Planctomyces sp. SH-PL14: one gene and its partners. The main gene of each other region encodes a partner of the protein of the gene in region 2 in a complex. Links are inferred from orthologs where the notes say so. Each region holds a gene or a part of one and is shown on either strand. Other genes may lie near its edges.

Evidence for each region. Proteins that work in one complex are often made in the same cells at the same time.
Region 1: the proteins of accD (region 2) and VT03_RS27430 are in contact, whole or in part, in a solved structure (PDB 8UXZ), measured with the Escherichia coli proteins. The link is inferred for Planctomyces sp. SH-PL14 from one-to-one orthologs.
Region 3: the proteins of accD (region 2) and accB are in contact, whole or in part, in a solved structure (PDB 8UXZ), measured with the Escherichia coli proteins. The link is inferred for Planctomyces sp. SH-PL14 from one-to-one orthologs.

What each region holds. Positions count from the first base shown.
Region 1 is NZ_CP011270.1:7,128,474-7,134,012, reverse strand. The notes cover bases 1-2,963. They hold VT03_RS27430 (acetyl-CoA carboxylase carboxyltransferase subunit alpha), read right to left. Parts: upstream 1,997-2,963; coding sequence 1,004-1,996; downstream 1-1,003. Other genes in these bases: VT03_RS27420 (nucleoside hydrolase), read left to right, coding at 2,796-2,963; VT03_RS27425 (VOC family protein), read left to right, coding at 2,186-2,572; VT03_RS27435 (hypothetical protein), read left to right, coding at 548-925; VT03_RS27440 (glycosyltransferase family 87 protein), read left to right, coding at 1-157. Also shown: more of VT03_RS27420, read left to right, coding at 2,964-3,737; VT03_RS27415 (hypothetical protein), read left to right, coding at 4,072-4,299; VT03_RS27410 (glutamate-cysteine ligase family protein), read left to right, coding at 4,501-5,539. UniProt on the Escherichia coli protein: Component of the acetyl coenzyme A carboxylase (ACC) complex. First, biotin carboxylase catalyzes the carboxylation of biotin on its carrier protein (BCCP) and then the CO(2) group is transferred by the carboxyltransferase to acetyl-CoA to form malonyl-CoA.
Region 2 is NZ_CP011270.1:7,693,835-7,701,833, reverse strand. What follows is about bases 5,155-7,999. They hold accD (acetyl-CoA carboxylase, carboxyltransferase subunit beta), read right to left. Parts: upstream 7,097-7,999; coding sequence 6,212-7,096; downstream 5,155-6,211. Other genes in these bases: rpe (ribulose-phosphate 3-epimerase), read right to left, coding at 7,850-7,999; VT03_RS29630 (histidine phosphatase family protein), read right to left, coding at 7,211-7,834; VT03_RS29640 (PQQ-binding-like beta-propeller repeat protein), read left to right, coding at 5,155-5,879. Outside these bases: VT03_RS29645 (Gfo/Idh/MocA family protein), read left to right, coding at 1-566; more of VT03_RS29640, read left to right, coding at 1,104-5,154.
Region 3 is NZ_CP011270.1:3,373,802-3,379,192, forward strand. Bases 1-2,815 are described here. They hold accB (acetyl-CoA carboxylase biotin carboxyl carrier protein), read right to left. Parts: upstream 1,759-2,815; coding sequence 1,243-1,758; downstream 1-1,242. Other genes in these bases: accC (acetyl-CoA carboxylase biotin carboxylase subunit), read right to left, coding at 1-1,001. Also shown: transcription termination factor Rho, read left to right, coding at 3,204-5,297. UniProt on the Escherichia coli protein: This protein is a component of the acetyl coenzyme A carboxylase complex; first, biotin carboxylase catalyzes the carboxylation of the carrier protein and then the transcarboxylase transfers the carboxyl group to form malonyl-CoA.

The DNA of each region.
Region 1 (5,539 bases), 560 kb from region 2 along the record:
GATCCCGATCGGCCCGGATCGCGATGCCGAGTGGTTCGAGCGGATGGCTCCGCTGCTGGCGGCCATCGAGCTTGCGATCCAGAGCGGCGACCTCGTCCCCGTCTGGGAGTCGGAGTCGCACGTGCTGCTGGAGCGGCGGCGCGGGCCGACGAACTGAGTAGGCCGGCCATCCTCGATTCGAGCGTGAACGCCGCCTGCCGCACACACTCCCCTGCCCTGGCGCCCAGCCCCCGTCGACGTCTTGAAACGGCCTGGGAAATCCCTTCAATCCAGCCGCGACAGGCCGTCGTCAAATCGACATCGAATTCGGATCGCCGAGGCGCTCCCTTCGGCACGGTTGGCCGGGGCGGTTGCGGGCCGTCCGTCACAGTCGGCAAAGATTGCCACCCGCCCCTTCGCTCGATTCCTTCGCCCCCGCATGGCACGCCGGCTGCTTTTCCTTCGCCACGTCAGTCAGTCCCGTGATCCTCGAAGAACGCGGGACCGTAATCGATGGCGGCCGCAACGCTCAGTTGATCACGCGGCCGAATGTGAGGAGCTCAGTGTCATGTCGACCAACATCCTTCCCAAGACGATCGCCACCCTGATCCTGACCCTCGGCGTCGCGCACGCCGCATCCGCCGAAGCGCCGGCCCGGTACCGTCAGGTCTCGTACAACGCCGAGTCCAGCGTCGCCGTGACTGCGGCGGTTTCGACGACCCGCTCCGCCTCGAACTCGTTCGTGAACGCGAGCGAACGGCCGATCACCCTGCTGATCGACCCGAACCTGGCGAGCTACCAGGGGGGCGGAGAAGCGTCCGCCTGGATGTCGGCCCGGCCGCGGCCGGCCGCCTCCGCGCCGAGCACGATTCCCGCCCGCCCGCGGTTCTGGTCTTCGGCGCCGTCGGCGATGCAGAGCCGGTTCGACGACATCAAGCTGCGGTAGTCGGGCGCGTCGGTGCGATGGATCCCTCGCATCGACGCCCGTCCGGGTCAAGGGATCCGACACGAACGCTCTCGGGCTCTATGTCGCCGCCGCTTCGGCGACCGCTTCCACGCTCTTCTCTTCGAATGCCCCGATCTTGCGGAACTTTCCGTAGCGATGATCGAGGAGCTGGGTCTTGTCCATCTGCGAGAGGGACTTGAGGGCGACGTTCAACGACGCCTTGAGGTTCGCGGCGGTCCGGCGATGGTCGCGATGAGCGCCGCCGAGCGGCTCGGGAATCACTTCGTCAATGATGCCGAACGACAGCAGGTCCTTGCCCGTGAACCGCAGGGCGTGGGCCGCCTTGTCCGCAAACCGCTGATGCTTCCAGAGAATGCTTGCGCAGCCCTCGGGGCTGATGACGGAGTAGTACGAGAACTGGAGCATCGCGACGTGATCGCCGATACCGATCCCGAGCGCCCCGCCCGATCCCCCTTCCCCGATCACGACGCAGACGATCGGCGTCGCGACGCGGGACATTTCCCGCAGGTTGTAGGCGATCTGGTACGCCTGCCCCCGTTCCTCGGCCCCGATCCCCGGATAGGCGCCGGCGGTGTCGATGAGGCAGATGATCGGCAGCCCGTACTTGGCCGCCATCTGCATTTTCGAGAGGGCCTTGCGGTAGCCTTCGGGGTGGGCCATCCCGTAATTGTGTTCGACCCGCTCCTTGAGGTTCCGCCCCTTCTGCTGGGCGATGAGCATGACCCGTGTGTCGTCGAGCTTGGCGAAGCCGGTCAGGATGGCCCGGTCGTCGCTGAAGGCCCGGTCGCCGTGGAGCTCGACGAACTCGTCGAACACAAGCTCGATGTAGTCCGACGCCTTGGGCCGCATGTCGTGCCGTGAGAGCTGGACCACTTCCCACGGATTCAGGTTGTCGAACACCTCCCGCTTGAGGCGGGCGATCTCGACCCGCATCTGCCGGATGGCGTCGCGGGTGGTTTCGGAGGGATTCGCCTGGGACTCCAGTCGCTCGAGCTGCGTCTCCAGATCGAAGATCGGACGCTCGAACGGGAGAGGAATGGGGAGGGACATGAACGGCTGCCGGAACTTGGAAAACACGCGAAACAGCGAATCGTGGCCAATCCGTCGCCGCGTGTAAAGCGGTTCCGGGCGGCAGGAAGCGGCGGCGGTCGGCTGCCCGAACCGGCCGATTGGCCTACACTTCGGCGCCGCGGCCCCGGCCGGAGCCGGCCGCCGTCCCTTTTCGACATCGAGGTTTCCGTGAAAATCGAACACGTCGCCCTGAACGTTCCCGATCCGCTGGCGATGGCGCGGTGGTATGTCGATCACCTGGGATTCACGGTCAAGCGGCGGTTCATGGAGCGTCCCTGGGGTCACTTCCTGGCGGACGACAGCGGCAAGGTGATGCTCGAACTCTACGGGAACACCGACGCGGCGAGCCTCGACCTCCCGGGCATCGCTCCGCCGGCCCTGCACTTCGCCTTCGTCTCGAAGGACGTCGAGGGGGACGTGAAGCGCCTGACCGCTGCCGGGGCCACGCTCGTCAGCGGACCGGAGTCCGCCTCCAACGGCGACCGCCTGGCGATGCTGCGGGATCCCTGGGGGGTCTGCCTCCAGCTGGTGAAGCGATCGGAGCCGATGGTCTGAACCGCGGCCGCGGCCTCAGCGGAGCCCGACGGAAGCCTCCCGCGCCCTTTTCCCGCCCCCTAAGACGGCACGCGGCCCGGCGGTCACGAAGGACTGTGCCCTAACCGCTTCCCTGCAAAGGCCTTTTCGCGACGGGTCGCAACAAACAAATTGAACTGCCGCTCTCGGGCTCCTAGGATGAAATCGCAGGCCCGACGTTCCCTTCCGACCCAGCAGGTGAACATTGCCTCAGAAATTGCTGATCGATGCCGACCCGGGAATCGGGGACGCGCTGGCCATTGCCCTGGCAGTGGTCGATCCGGACCTGGAGGTCCTGGCCATCACCGGAACGGCGGGCTGCGTCGCCGGGGATATCGCCTGCCGGAACATCCTGACGGTGATTTCGCATCTCGATCCCCCCCGCTGGCCCCGGTTCGGCCACGGCGAAGGCCCCCGCAAGATCGGCCGCGGCGACCAGCATTTTCCCAATCCGCAGCTGCTGCATGGGGCCAACGGCCTGGGGGATTGTGCCACGGTCGATGTGGAACACCACCAGAAGCATGAGGCGGCCAAGGTCCTCATCGACTGCGTCAAGGGGGCGCCCGGCGAGTGCGTTCTCCTGACGTTGGGGCCCCTCACCAACATCCAGCGGGCGGTCGAGCTCTTCCCGGAATTCCTCCAGCAGCTCAGCGGCTTCGTCTGCCTCGGGGGCTCGGCCGTGGGCCTGGGCGACCTGCACGCGGCGGTCGAGTTCAACGTCGGCGCGGATCCCGAGGCGGCCCGATCGGTGCTGGGGGTTCTCTCCAGCAAGCTCCTGATTCCGCTCGAAGTGTCGCGGCAGATGACCCTCTCGTTCGACCAGTTCGAACGCCTGAAGTCGCGGGGAAACCGCCTCAACGGGCTGCTTGAGCAGCTCATTCCCTTCGGCCTGCGGGCCAGCCGCCAGCACCTGGGACTGGAAGGGCTTCTGTTGCCGGAAGTCGTCGCCCTGGCGGCAGTTCGGCATCCCGAGATCTTCGAAAAGGAAGACGGGATCGTCGATGTCGAGCTGCATGGGGAACTGACGCGGGGGATGACGGTCTTCGACCGCCGCCGCTCCGGACCCCGCGAGGCGAACATCAGCCATGCGACCGCCGTCGAGACGGAGGCGGTCCTCGACTACATCGCTCGGCTGATCCGCTCCTGAGACGGCCCTTCCGCGAATCCCCGGCTTCGGGAGGCCGCTTTCCTTCCCGCTGCTCCGCGCTCAATGGGTCGGCTCCTCCACTTGGGCCGCGCATCCCTTCCGCCATTCCGCCGGCCTGCGCGATCGCTACAAAGCCCCCTCCCGGCAAGCTCGTTGTCACTCTTTCCAGAGGTTGCGACTGGCACATTTCAGCCAAGTGGTGTGCGTGCGCCGGAGATTCTCGAATTCTTCTCCAGCGAGAGCAGAAGAATTGAAGTCGCTGCCTGCCCCCCCGAAGATGGCCCCCGCACACCACCCCTGAGCCATTGGCAGTTGTGACGGAAAGGCGGCCGAGATGCTGGTTCCCGACTTCTTTAATGTCGAGTTCGTCGAGGACGCCGAACTTCAGTCGAACACCATGACCGCCCCTCTGAGCGTGATCCGTGAGATCCGTTCGGCGATCCCGGGACTGGCGATCAACCTGATGGTCGGCTTCGACGAGCGTGTCTATGTCTCCTCAGACCTTTACGAAGCGTTCAATGTCTGGAGCAGCCAGCAGACCGACGCCGAAAGCATGAACTGACATTTTTCCCGCTCCACGGCGACTTCACAGTCCCGGCGGAACCGCGTTCTTCGTTGAGAACGCGGTTCCGCCGGGATTTTCGTTTTGCGGGCCGTACCTCTGCTCCTCCCCCGCCCCGCCGCCGAGGCCGGATTGGTCAATTCGGGGCTTTGCGGTATCGTGCGGGACTGGTTTTTCAGGAGTTCCGCGCACGGAAGTGTCATGGCCCGGCTGCGACTGTTTGAAGCGTTTGGGATCGAGCTCGAATACATGCTGGTGGCGGCGGACACGCTCGACGTCCGCCCGATCGCCGACGCCGTCCTCTCCGCCCAGGCGGGGGGAGAGATCACCTCGGACGTCGAATTCCCGGACATCACGTGGTCGAACGAACTCGTGCGCCACGTGATCGAGCTCAAGACGAGCGAGCCGCGGGCGAATCTCGACGGGCTGGCGGGGGCGATGCAGTCCCACGTCGACCGGATCGAGGCCCTGGCGAAGCCGCTGGGAGCACGGTTGCTGCCGACGGCCATGCACCCGTGGATGAATCCCGGGAAGGAAATGGAGCTCTGGCCGCACGACAACCACGTCATCTATGAGACGTTCAACCGGATTTTCGACTGCCGGGGGCACGGGTGGGCCAACCTGCAGAGCATGCACATCAACCTTCCCTTCGCGGACGACGCGGAGTTCGGCCGGCTCCACGCGGCGATCCGGCTCATCCTTCCGATCCTCCCGGCCCTCGCCGCCAGTTCGCCGATGGTGGACGGCCGCGTCACGGGAATCCTCGACAACCGACTTGAGGTCTACCGGACAAACTCCCGCCGGATCGCGTCCGTGACCGGCCGCGTTATCCCCGAGCCTGTCTACAGCGAGGCGGAGTATCGCCGGCTGATTTTCGAACCGATGTTCCGGGACATTGCGCCGTACGATGCCGACGGGGTTCTTCAGCAAGAGTTCCTGAACGCCCGCGGCGCGATTGCCCGTTTCAGCCGGGGGGCGATCGAGATTCGCGTCCTCGATCTGCAGGAGTCGCCGGCGGTCGACCTGGCGGTGGCGCGAATTGTCATCGATGTTCTGAAGCGGCTCGTCTCTGAGGAGTGGACTCCCCTCGCACGGCAGCAGGCGATCGGCGTTGATCCGCTTGAGCGGATCCTGTTGCGGACGATCCGCGAGGCGGAGGTGGCCGAGGTCGACGATTCTGAGTACCTGGCGCAGTTTGGCGTCCGGGACGTCCGGTCGATCACCGCCGCGGAGCTCTGGC
Region 2 (7,999 bases):
CGGGGGATCACCTCTCCGAGCAGGCGATCCACAGCGTCGACAAGATGGCTTGGGCCGTCGGCGACAAGGCTCCGATTGCCGCCTCGGCGACCGGGGGTCGTCAGACCCGGACCGATGCCGCGTACGGCCACATCTACGACCACTTCGCGGTCGAATACGAGTACGACGACGGCGTTCGCGGGTTTGGCCGGTGCCGTCAGCAGGCCGGGTGCTATCCGGACGTCTCCGACACGATCTATGGGACCAAGGGACTCTGCCACATCCAGAGCGACAAGGCCCGGATCGAAGGGGAGAAGCCGTGGAGCTCGGACAAGCTCGGCGGCGATATGTATCAGCTGGAGCACAACGCGTTGTTCGCGGCGATCCGGAAGGGTGAGCCGATCAACAATGGCGCGTACATGGTCAACAGCACGCTGATGACGATCCTGGGCCGCGAAGCTGCTTACACGGGCAAGCGGATCACCTGGGAGGACCTGCTCAAGTCGGAGACGAAGCTGGGCCCGTCGGAATATGCCTGGACGGATCTCCCGGTCGCTCCGGTGGCGATGCCGGGCGTGAAGGCGTAAGCGGGTCGCTTCATCGCGATGAATCCTTCGACCCCTCGGCGAACATTCGCCGAGGGGTCTTTTCATTGCCGCTCGAACAACCTGCGTGCCGGCACGACTCCCATAGCTCAAACCCAACGTGCGACGGCAGCCTGGGGTCAAGGGGGCCCCGCCCCCTTGCCGCCGGAGGCACTTCCATGAGGAACCGTGGGACACAACGGACGTCCCCCTTGTGGGACCAGCGTTGAGGACTCCCTCACATCACACAGCTGGCTTTGCAATCTCCGCAGGTTGGTGAGGGGCATCCGGCACGTTGTCCGCGTCTGGACACGATCTCCTTCAGACATCTCCCGACGGCCAAGCCTCCGGCGGGCAAAGGGGCGTTGCCCCTCTGCACTCCCCACCAGGGTGCCCCTGGACCCGGTTCAACAACGCTTTCCTTCCCTCACGCCACTCTCCGTAGACCCGCCGCATCACCAACCAGTATTCTTGAAACTGCGCCGATCGCTTCGCTAGATCCTCCGGTTTTTCCAACCAGAGATCGCGTTGGAGACTCTCATGACAGGATGCCGGCTTCAGGGACTGAACAGGTGGAGAACAGCCACCGCGCTGACCCTCCTCCTGCTCCTCCCCAGCACTCTGCCGGCCCAGTTCAACTTCCCCCAGGCCGAACCCGCCGCCAGCCCCGAAGTCATCCACGCCCAGCAAATGCCGCGCGACTACCGCGCGCAATCGCTGCTCCTCGAAGTCGAAGCCGCCCTCGCCAGCGGAGCCGACGGATACGCCAAGGCCGCCGAATCCCTCCAGGAACTCCTCGACCAACCCTACGACTACTTCCTCCTCGCCGACTACCGCGTCGACAAAGGAATGCGGGCCCGGATCGACGAACTCCTCGCCCGCTCCCCCGCCGAATTCCGCGCCGTCTACGACCGCCAGTTCAATCCCGAAGCCCGCAAGCTCTTCGATCAGGCCCTCACCGATCGAAGCGTCGCCGGCCTCGCCGAAGTCGTCCGCCGGTTCGGCTGGACCTCCACCGGCGAAGCCGCCCTCGCTGGCCTCGCCAACGCCCTCGCCGACCAGGGTGAGTTCGACCGCGCCGCCCGTGTCCTCGATGGACACCTCGCCCGCCGCCAGCGCCTTCCCGACCGCCCCGACCTCGCCCTCTCCGCCGCCCAGTTCTGGCGAGCCTCCGGCGACGAACTCGCCGCCGCCAACGTCCTCGCCCGCCTGAAAGCCGCCCACCCCGCTCCGGTCTCGGCCCTCGGCCGCCAGGGGCCCCTCTTCGACGGGGCAGGGGACGCCCCGCGCTGGCTCACCCAGGTGACCGGCGTCGCCCCGCGCGCGCCCCTGGAATCGGCCGTACAGGAATGGCGCCTCCCCCGCGGCTCCGCCTCCGGGCCGACCCGCGCGATGCCCGCTTCGCCGATCGCCCGCGGCGCGTGGGCCGGAACGCTGATCGACGGTTTCGACATCGATCCGATCTTCCCCACCGAGCCCGGCATCCTGGCCAACGTCAAGTCCGTGCAGGACAAGCTCAAGGGGCTGGAAGAGAAGTTCGTCGCGCAGAACCTCCTCAAGCAGCCGCTGGCCCCCGCCGGAATGCCGCTCGTCGTCGGCGGGACGGTGATCGTCTCCGGGCCCGCCTCGCTCAAGGCCTTCGACGCCCGGACCGGCGCGTTCCGCTGGACCACCGTCGAGGTCGACGGCACGTTCCAGACACTGAACCGCCTCAACACCAAGACCGACGGCTCGCTGATTCCCAGCCGGCTGCTCGACGCATTCCTCTCCCAACGGGCGTGGGTCAACCGCACCGCCGCAAACCTCTCCTCCGACGGACGCCGCGTCTACGCCATCGTCGACACGGGGATGATGGTCTCGCCGCGGACGCTTCCCTTCGGTCCGATGGTCGCCCGCAACGCCCCGCCCCCCCGGTCCGACAACCGCCTCGTCGCCTTCGACATCGCGACGGAAGGGACGATCCGCTGGAGCATGGGAGGCCGCCCCTCCGTCGGAGGGCTCGCCGACTTCCCGCCCGGCCCCCGCGACCAGCCGACCCCAGCCGATGATCTTCCGGTGGGCCTGCCGGGAGTCTACTTCCTGGGGCCGCCGCTGCCGGCGGACGACGTCCTGTATGTCCTGGGCGAGGACCGGGGCCAGGTGAAACTGTTCGCCCTTTCGCCCGATCCCGCCGCCGCGCACGGCGAAGTCCTGTGGTCGCTCCCCCTGCTGAACCCGACGACCAACGCGTCGCTGCTCGACAACGTCCCCCGGCGGATGGGGGGGCTGATGCCGGTCCTCGACAAGGGGCTCCTCGTCTGCGAGCTCGCGGACGGCGTCGTCACCGCGGTCGATCCGACGCTCCGCAGCGTCGTCTGGTCGCACCGCTACCGGCCGGCCGATCCGCAGCCCAACCGCAATCTGATGTTCATGCAGCAGATCAACGCCGGCCATAACGGCGAAGACATGGTCGTACAGGACCAGATGCGGGAGATCGGTTGGTGGGACTCGCTCCCGACAATCGCCGGCCGGACCGTGCTCCTGACCCCCAACGACGACAACCGCCTCCACGCCCTCGATCTCGAAACCGGCACCCCGCTCTGGCCTCCGCGGGAGCGCGGGGAAGGGCTCTACATCGCCGCCGCCGAGCCGGACCGGGTGATCGTGGTGGAACAGCGGGCCGTGGAGGCCCGCGAGATCGCGTCATGGAAACTCCTGTGGCGGTGCTCCCTCGACGCCCCCGGCGTCTCCGGTCGCGGCTTCCGCCAGGACGGGCGGCTCACGCTCCCCCTCGCCCAGGGGGAACTCGCCACGATCGACCTCCGGAACGGGCAGATCCTCGCCCAGTCCGCACTGCCGGACGGGGTCCGGTCGACCAACCTCGCGGCCGGGAACGGGCAGATCATTCTCCAGACGGCAACGCGCGTCTGCGGCCTCCCCGCGCTCGACCGCGCGCGGCAGGAGATCGAGGCCACCCTCGCCAAGAACCCCCGCGATCCCGACGCCCTCTCCGACCGCGGAACGCTGCGGCTCCACGAAGGGAGCAGCTCCGAAGGACAGCAGGATCTCCGGACGGCGCTCGAAGCCCGGGATTCCGCCGCGACCCGCCGCCTCCTCGTCCAGTCGCTCCTGGCGGTCCTGAGAATGGACTACGCCCGCGGCCAGGTCCACGTGGAGGAGATCCGCAAACTGGCGCAGGATCCCGAGCAGAAGTTCTGGCTCCACCTGGCGAGCGCCGAGGGGCTCGAGAAAGCGGGACGGACGGCGGAGGCTCTCGACGAGTACCTGCAGATCCCGTTTGCCCCGGGCTCCCAAGAGCTGGAAGCGAACCTGTCGGTCTCCAATGAGCGGTGGATCCGCGGACGGATCGAACGGCTTCTCTCGTCGGCCGCGAATGCCGCCGAGCTGAGGGAATCGGCCCGCGCCTGGATCGAAACGGTCCGCCAGAAGGACGCCTCCCTCGCATTCGCGGCCCTTGAGCGGGGCGGACTGAGCCCCCAGCTCGCGCGGTCGATCTCCGAACTTCCCATCCCCGACGGCAACCTCCGCGCGGAGCGACAGCTCGAACAGCTCCTCTGGCAGGTCGCGGCCCGGCCGACGGCCGACGAGTCCGCGGCGGTCGCCGCCGCCCGGCTCGTGGAGCTCCGGCTGCGGCGGGGGAAGGCGGAGCCGGTCAGCGATCTCCTCGACCGGTTCGAAACGGACTGGGCTCAGGTCAAGGTCCGCGGCGAGACGACGGGCGAGCAGCTCCTCAAACAGTGGCAGGGGGACGCCGCGATGGGGGGAGCGCTCGTGCTCCGACCGAAGTGGGAAACGGCGGTGATGGAATCCGACGCCCCGACCGAAGGCTCGGCCGACGCGAAGTTCACGCCGGTTCTCGTCCGGGGGCCGACCCGCGGGCCGCTCGACGGATGGCAGTTCGCGGTCTCGTCGGACGGACAGACTCTCACGGCGCGGGACCGCTACGGGTTCGACACGCAGCTCGGAGCGGCCACCGGCGTGGAGCCGGGGCACGGGCTCTTCGGAGCTCGGTACGTCGCCCCGATCGGCCGGATGGTGGTCTATGTCTCGGTCGACCGGGTCCTGGTCGTCGACTCCGCAACCGGTGAATCAGTCCTCAACGAGCCGCTCGTCGACACCCCGCAGTCGCAGTTCTCCGGCCAGCTCCGCGGACGATCGATCATGCCCGAAGAGCTGCGGGAAGGGATCCGGGCGCCGCTCGTCCCGGGACCGACCGGGGCAGGGCACTGCGGCAACGTCGGCCAGCCGACGTTCGACTCCCTGTGCTACCAGCGTGGCAATCGCCTGTTCTGCGTCCACCCGGCAACCGGCCAGCTGCACTGGACGCGAAGCGAGCTCCCGGAAGGGTGCGAGATCCTGATGGACGAGGAATACGTCGTCCTGTGCGCTCCATTCTCTCCGCTGCTCCAGATCTACCGGACCGCCGACGGGGCGCAGGTTGGGGAAGCGTCGGTCCCCAAGGACGTCGTCCGCAGCCGCCGCGGAGCGGAGTGGGGACGGCACATCCTGGCCGCCGCGGTGAGCAAAGAGGGGATCCGCTACCGGATGTTCGATCCCGTCAAGAAGGCCGACGTCTGGAACCGCGCCTTCCCGCCGGGGACGGAGTGGACCTCCGCGGATGGCGAGAACCTCGCGTTCCTGACTCCGGAAGGGGCGTTCGAGATCGTCCATTTCCGGACCGGTGAGACGCTCTTCCGGACGGAGCTGGCCGCGATTCCGAAGCTCGACGGGTTCGTCGTCCGGGACGACGGCCACCGGTACGGGATCTTCACGTGGACCTACGGCAACACCGGATACCGGGAGCAGCCCGACAAGTCCGATCCGCGGCGGCGGCAGATCCATGCTTACAGCCTGGCCCGGCACTTCGAGTCGTACCTGCGGACGGAGTTCACGGGGCCGCTGTTCGTGGTGGGGCACGATGGCCGGAAGATCTGGCAGCGGGACGCGGCGCAGTACCGGGCGCTGATCGTGAGCAACAACTGTCCCGCCCGCTGGCCGTTCCTGATGGTGCTGGAGGAGAAGGATCTCGATACGAAGACCTGGACCGCTTCGGTCGATGTCGTCGACACGCGGAAGGGGACGACGATTCAGTCGCAGGAGCTCTCGCGGCTGCGGAACAAGGAGTATTACCAGTGGAAGGCGGAGGCGCTCAATCGCCTGAGTGTCGAGCACAGTATGAACGTGTTCGACATTCGTCTGTACGATCCGTCGAACGCGGCGGACGCGGAGCGGGCGAAGAGTCGGAGGAACCGCAAGAAGCCGGAGGTTCCGAAGGAGGGGCCGCCGCCGCAGACGGAGCCCGCGCGAGAGATTTAAACCGCATGCTGGCCGACGCGGTTCTGTTGGCTCAAACCCAACGTGCCACGGCCGCTGGGGTCAAGGGGGCCTCGCCCCCTTGCCGCCGGAGGCACTTCCATGAGGAACCGTGGGACACAACGGACGTCCGTTTTGTGGTCCCGGCTATGAGGACTCCCTCAATCGACACCGCTTGCTTTGCAATCCCCGCGGGTTGGTGAGGGGGCATCCGGCACGTTGTCCCCGCTTGGACATGTGCTCCTTCAGACAGTCCCCGACGGCTAGGCCTCCGGCGGGCAAGGGGCATTCTGCCCCCTGCACCCCCTGACCAGGGTGCCCCTGGACCCGGTGATCTACCGCGTGCAGTAGTCGATGATCCGCGAAATCTCCGTCCGGAGCTCCGGACGAGGAATAATGCGGTCGACAAAGCCCTTCTTCAGCAGGAACTCGCTCTTCTGGAAGCCCTCGGGAAGCTTCTGCTTGACCGTCGCCTCGATGACCCGCGGCCCGGCGAAGCCAATCAGCGCCTCCGGCTCAGCGATCACGATGTCCCCCAGCGAAGCGAAACTGGCGGCCACACCACCCATCGTCGGGTTCGTCAGGACAGAAATGTAGAGCCCGCCGCATTCGTGATAACGGGCCAGCGCCGCCGAAACCTTCCCCATCTGCATGAGCGAGAAAATCCCCTCGTGCATCCGGGCTCCGCCCCCCGAACCGCTGATGATGAGGAGCGGCAGCTTCTGTTTCGTCGCCTCTTCGATCGCCCGCGTCAGCTTCTCGCCAACGACCGAGCCCATGCTCCCCATGATGAACGAGGAGTCGGTCAGGCCGAAGACGAGCGGACGGCCCCGCATATACCCCTTGCCGACGACGCACGCGTCGTTCATCCCCGTCTTCTTCTGCTCCTCGACCAGACGGACCTTGTAGGCCTTCTTGTCCGTGAACCCGAGCGGATCGACCGGCATGAGGTTCGGGAACCACTCTTCAAACGAGTCCGCGTCCAGCAGCTGCGCGATCCGCAACTTGGCCGGGACGTAGAAGTGATGGCCGCACTCCAGGCAGAGGTTCAGGTTCTGCTCGAGGTGCTTGCGGAAGTTCGGCGCCTGGCAGCGCTCGCAGCGGATCCACAGCCCCTCGGGAACGCCACGTTTCTTGCGCGGCTCTTTCAGCGGCGCAGGGGCATCCGGAGGAGACTGAGGCAGACCGTTCTCGGTCGCGTTGACGGCGTCCGCATCCATTTCGGGATCCCGGGAGGGAAAAGCCAGGTTCAAAAGGCGAGGGCCGAGGGCGTTTCGCGCTCAGCTCTCACCCTGAACTCTCGACCCCGGACCTCCACCGTGCGTCCGAGACGGTCACTGCTGTGCCACGCCCCGCCACCACAAAAACGGGTTGGAGGAAGTCAGGAGATCATCGGAACGTTCCGCGTCCGCGTCAACAAACTCGACGAGCTGCCGGGAACATCCTCCCGTATGGGGACCGCAGAACTCGGGCTGCTTCCCCTTGAGGACCGAGACGATCACGGTCGCCACCGGCTCCGAAGCGACAATGGCGAAACTCTCGTCCCGCCGCATCGGCTTCCGGAGGCCCCGATGGACCCGCTGATAGACGTCCTCGCACGACTCCCCTTCGGGAGGGCAGATCGCCTCCGGCTCGTCTTCCCACTGCTTGAAGACGCGAGGCTGCTTGCGGCGGATCTCGTCGACGAGCATCCCCTGCCACAATCCCAGATGGGCATTGCAGAGCCCGGGGATCGGCTGAACGGGGACATCGAGGATCTCGCCGACCGCCTCGGCCGTAGAGCGGGCCGGCTCGGAAGGAGAGGTGTAGATGACGTCGAGATCGTGGCCGCGAAGCTGATTCACGATCTCGTTAATCTGCGACCGGCCCCGCTCGGTGAGCGGGAGGTCGAGGGCCCCTTGAATCCGATGCTGGACATCGAAATCCGTTTCGCCGGGGCGAATCACAATCTGTGACATGGAACCCGAAGGCTCTCAATGTGCGCCGCGGCGACCCTGCTCGGCAAGTTGCCTGAGCTCGTTGATCGCCGTGCGGTAGTCGGGCTGGTCGAAAATGGCGCTACCCGCCACAAACACATCCGCGCCAGCCTCAGCCGCGGAAGCGATGGTCTTTGTCCCGATCCC
Region 3 (5,391 bases), 4.3 Mb from region 2 along the record:
GCGTGGCCGTACTGCCCGATCTCCCTCTGCTTCATCGGCAGCTTCTCGCCCGCCGCGACGAGGATCTGCGACTTGATCAGGTCGATCCCGGTCACCTGCTCCGTCACCGGGTGCTCGACCTGGATCCGGGCGTTGACCTCGATGAAGTAGAAGTTGTTCTCCTGATCGACGATGAACTCGCACGTTCCGGCGTTGTAGTAGCCGGCGGTCTTCGCCAGCCGGACGGCCGCTTCGCAGAGCTGCTCGCGAATCTTCTGCGGCAGGTTCGGCGCCGGGCTCTCTTCAATCAGCTTCTGGTGCTTCCGCTGCATCGTGCAGTCGCGTTCCCACAGGTGCAGCACATTGCCGTGCTGGTCGCCGATGAGCTGGACTTCGACGTGCCGCGGCTTCTGGACGAACTTCTCGATGTAGACCCCGCCGTTCTTGAACGCCTTCTCGGCCTCGTTGGCCGCGGCCTTCAGCTCGACGCGGAGCATCTTCTCGTCCATGGCGGGGCGGATGCCTTTGCCCCCGCCGCCGGCTGTCGCCTTGATCAGGACCGGGTAGCCGATTTCCTTCGCGACCCGGACCGCTTCCTCTTCGCTCTCGACGAGCCCTTCGCTGCCGGGAACGGTCGGGACCTTCGCCTTCCGGGCGATGCGGCGGGCCGCGACCTTGTCACCGAGGGCGTGCATCGCGTCGTGCGGCGGGCCGATGAACTCGATGTTGGCCGCCCGGCACTGCTCGGCGAAGAGGTAGTTCTCCGAGAGGAAGCCATATCCGGGGTGGATCGCGTCGACGTTGCCGACTTCGGCGGCGCTGATGATCCGGTCGACCCGCAGGTAGCTCTCGCTCGCCTGCGCGGGGCCGATGCAGAACGCCTCGTCCGCCATGCTCAGGTAGTGGGCCCCGCGGTCCGCCTCGCTGAAGACGGCGACGGTCTGGATGCCGAGTTCCTTGCAGGCCCGCATGACCCGCAGAGCGATTTCCCCGCGGTTGGCGATCAGGATGCGATTGAACATGAAGGAGAGGCCGAAGGCTGGAGACTGAAGGGGAAGGCCGGAAGCGGGAGGAGCCGCGTCGATCGACGTCCAGCGGCTCCGCGAAGCGATGTCCGGCCTGCCTCCTCCCTGAAACTCGAAGTGCTGCGTGTCGGTGGGCTGCGTGAAAGGCCGCCGGGGTCGCGCAGCGGACGTTCGGGCCGCGCAAGTCCTCTCTCCGCGAGGGAGAGAGGGGACGGGCCCGGGACCGGACGGCGGCGGGTCAGTCCGCCTTCACCAGGAACAGGGTCTGGCCGAATTCCACGGCGTCCCCGTCCTTGGCCAGGATCTTGGTGATCGTTCCGGCAACGTCCGCCTTGATCGGGTTGAAGAACTTCATCGCCTCGACGAGGCAGACGGTCGTATCCGCCTTGACCTTGTCCCCCACCTTGACGAAGGCGGGCTCGCCCGGCTGCGGCGACGCGTAGAACGACCCGACCATCGGGCTCTTGACCGGCGTTCCGACGTCAGCCGCCGGGGCGGCGGGAGCGGCGGCCGCGGGAGCCGCAGCGACCGGAGCCGGCGCGGCGTGAGCCATGGGAGCGGCCGGAAGCGGGATCGACGGGTAGCCGGCCATCGGGTGCATCGGCACGGCGGGCACGAGTTCCTTGGTGCCGCGGCGGAGGAGCCACTGCTGGTCGCCCCGGCGAAGGCGGACTTCGCGAAGGTCGTGCTTCTCCATCAGCTCGATCAGCTGCTGCAGTTTGTCGAGATCGAACGTCTCACTGGACTGGGCCATCGTGGTCTCTAGTGGGAACTTCGCTCAGGTCGCGGAGCGAGATCGGGTCATCGGCTGACGGGGTCGCGGAGGAGCGGTTTGCGGGAGACTCTGGGAGTCTCGTCTCAAACATCTCGGCCGCTTCGCGAGCCGACCCCTGGTCGGAGCGGAGCGCGAAGCTGGAAAAATATAGTGGCGGAGAAGTTCCAGCAACCGACGTCCTGGCCGGCGGGGGCTGGAACGTCTCACGTCCGCCACGCCGCAGCGAAAGAGCCCCGTCATAAGGAGAGAAGCAATTTCCGCAGTCGGTCGTCATTGCCCAGGGAGAGAAGAGTCGACGAGACGGGCCGCAAAGAGGCGACTTCCTTGAGAAAATGTCATCCCTTGCTGATCTCAACTTCCGACATCGATCGGCGCGAGTCAGCTCCGCCTCCTGACCTTGGACACACGCCCGGAGAAACCCTGGGTGGGCGTTTTCCAAGCAGAAACCATGCTCGGGGACCGTTCATCGTGATAGATGGAAGCTCGAACTTTCCCCTTGACGGAGGGGCGCCTCGCAACCGATATTCCAGATGCGATTTGAATTGACAGTTTCCCCGAGGGGAGTACGATTTGAGTCGCACGAGGTTCGTGAAGACCTTCTTTCTGGTGGCACGGAAAGCTGCGGGATTACGACTCTGGTCTCCTGCACACGGGTTTGGCGAACCGGCTTACGAATTCGCTCGTAGTTTCCCAACGCGATTCAAAGCTCTACGGTCCTTGCGGACCCAAAAACCACACGGATCCCTCCTGGATCATTTTCGGGATCAGTCCCGTGTGTTTTGAAGAGTCTTGAGTTCCTGGGAGGCGTCGAGTCTCCTCACGCCTCGGTCCCCGAGGTCGGGGCTTATGGCCCGGTCGTGAGGAGGAGACGAGGAGGCTTGCGTGCCTGGATCCGGTCAGCGTTGGCCGGCTCCGAGTCGTTTTTTTGATGTGCGGCCCGTTGGTTGCACAAGTGTCAAGCTTCGCAGCAGGCGATGAGGTTGCTGCGGTTCGAGTGGGACTTCTGTCAGAACGGCGATTCGACATCCTTCTCAGTCGATTCCAGTTGAGCAGAACGTCTCCTGAGCGAGTGTGTTTGCGGTTTCGCGAACCCTCAATGGTTTCTCCCCGGCAGGTTCCCATGGCAGGAGTGGTTCTCCTGCAGAATCGCCGGACCTCCCTGTGGCGTCGAGTTGCGAGATTTCGGTCATTGTGCTGCGAGTCTGTCCGGAGATGTGGCTGTCGCCTGCGGGTCGAATGCGGATGGCATCGATCCGCTTCCCAGGGTTGGGCGACTTCCAATGCTCCGGACCGTCTGTCCATGTCGGCCAATCTGGACTCCGCTTCGATGCGGTCTTATGTCTTTGTCCATCACTCAAGGAATGGCATTGCCCGAACAGTCCGCTCGCTGATGACTGTTTGAAGTGATCTCTCTGGAACTTTCCATGCCCACCAATCGCTCACGTTCTACGTCCGGCAGCAGCCGGTCGACCACTCCCCGCCGCACCACCCGCAAGAAGGCGGAGCCGGTGGAGTCGATCCCGGAGCAGGACGATGTCGCTCTCGGCTTCGACTACGAAGAATCGGCCGACGCCGACTTCGGCGATGAAGAGCCGGCCGAAGAAGAAGCGGTCGCCGAAGAAGCCCCCAAGAAACGCCGCGCTCCCGCCAAGGCCAAGGCCGCCGCTCCCAAGAAGCGCCGCTCCACCAAGGCCGCCGAAGCCGAGGCCGAAGAAGCTCCGGCTCCCCGCGGCAAGGCCGCCCCGGTCGAAGCGGACGATGACTTCGGCGCCGGGGTCGATGTCCCCGAGCCGACTCCCGCTCCGTCCCCCATGCGGGCCGCGGCCTCCAAGCCGGCTCCGCCGGTGGTCGTGAAAGAGAACACCTACGCCTCGTACGGTCGCGATGACGACGATGAGGCGGACGAATTCGAAGACGGAGATTTCGAAGACGAAGGAGAAACCGCTCAAGGCTCCGGCGAAGGGGGCGAAGAAGGCGATCCCGGCCGCAAGAAGAAGCGCCGTCGCCGTCGTCGCAAAAAGAAGGGCGCCGCTGGTGAAGGGGCTCCCGAAGGGGGAGCCGCTCCGGCCGCTCCTGCGCCTCGTTCCGAAGGTCCGATGGATCGCGGTCCGGGCGGCGGAGGGGGCGGAGGCGGAATGCCGCAGCGGAATTTCCGCGATCGCGGCAACTTCCAGCAGGGTGGCGGAGGCGGTGGCTACCAGGGACGCTACGACCGCGGACCTCAAGGGGGCGGCGGTGGACGCTACCAGCAGGACCGTGGACCGGGCGGCCCCGGCGGGAACCGTTACAACGACCGTCCGCAGCAGCAGCAATACGGCGCCCGTCGTCCTCCCAACCGCGGTGGCATGCCGACCGCCAAGTACCAGCGGAACGCGCCTCCAGTCGATATGGGTGCGGTGCAGACCGGGACTCTGGAAGGGGTCCTCGAACTCCATCCCAAGGGATACGGCTTCCTCCGCGACGCGTCGAACGATTTCGGCGCCCGTGAGACCGACGCCTTCGTCTCCAGCTCGTTCGTCGAGCGGCATCATCTCCGCGAGGGGATTCTGCTGAAGGGTGAAGTCGGACCGGGAAGCCGTGGCCAGGGACCGCGTCTGCTTTCGATCGAGTCGATCGACGGCAAGCCGGTCGAGGACTACGAGGCCCTCAAGCACTTCGACACCTTGACCGCCATCAATCCGTTCGAGCTGATCAAGCTCGAGAGCGGGTCGACGCCGATCAGCATGCGGGTCATGGACCTGCTCTGTCCGATCGGCAAGGGGCAGCGGGCGCTGATCGTCGCTCCGCCCCGCAGCGGTAAGACGATGCTCCTTCAGGACATCGCCAACTCGGTCTCGAAGAACCATCCCGAGATTCACCTCATCGTGCTGCTCATCGACGAGCGGCCCGAGGAAGTGACCGAGATGAAGAAGACGGTTCGGGGCGAGATCATCGCGTCCTCGATGGACCGCGACATCGAGAGCCACGTCCGGATCAGTCAGCTCATCGTCGAACGCGGCAAGCGGATCGCGGAGTCGGGCAAGGACTGCTTCATCCTGCTGGACAGCATCACCCGGACCGCCCGCGCCTTCAACAAGTGGGTCGGCGGCGGCCGCGATGCGAAGATCCAGACCGGTGGTCTCGACGTCCGGGCGATGGAAATCCCCCGCAAGATGTTCGGTACCGCCCGGCGGTTCGAAGAAGGCGGCTCGCTGACCGTCTGTGGAACGTGTCTTGTCGACACGGGAAGCAAGATGGACGACGCGATCTTCCAGGAGTTCAAGGGGACCGGCAACATGGAAATGGTGCTGAGCCGCGACCTGGCCGACCGCCGCATCTGGCCCGCGATCGACATCACGAAGTCCGGCACCCGCCGTGAGGAGAAGCTCCTCTCGCCCGAGGTGTATGACGGGGTGACGATGCTCCGTCGGAGCCTGATCAATATGAACCCGGTCGAGGCGATGGAGCAGCTCAGCCGCACGCTGGCGAAGTTCCCGTCGAACAAGGAGTTCCTCGAGCGGCTGAAGAACATTCTCTAGGAGTCAGTTCACGGCCTAAAGTCGTGATGGACGACTGGGTTCGGCGAAGTGAGATTTGAGTCCTCCGGATGTTTTCATCCGGGGGACTTTTTTT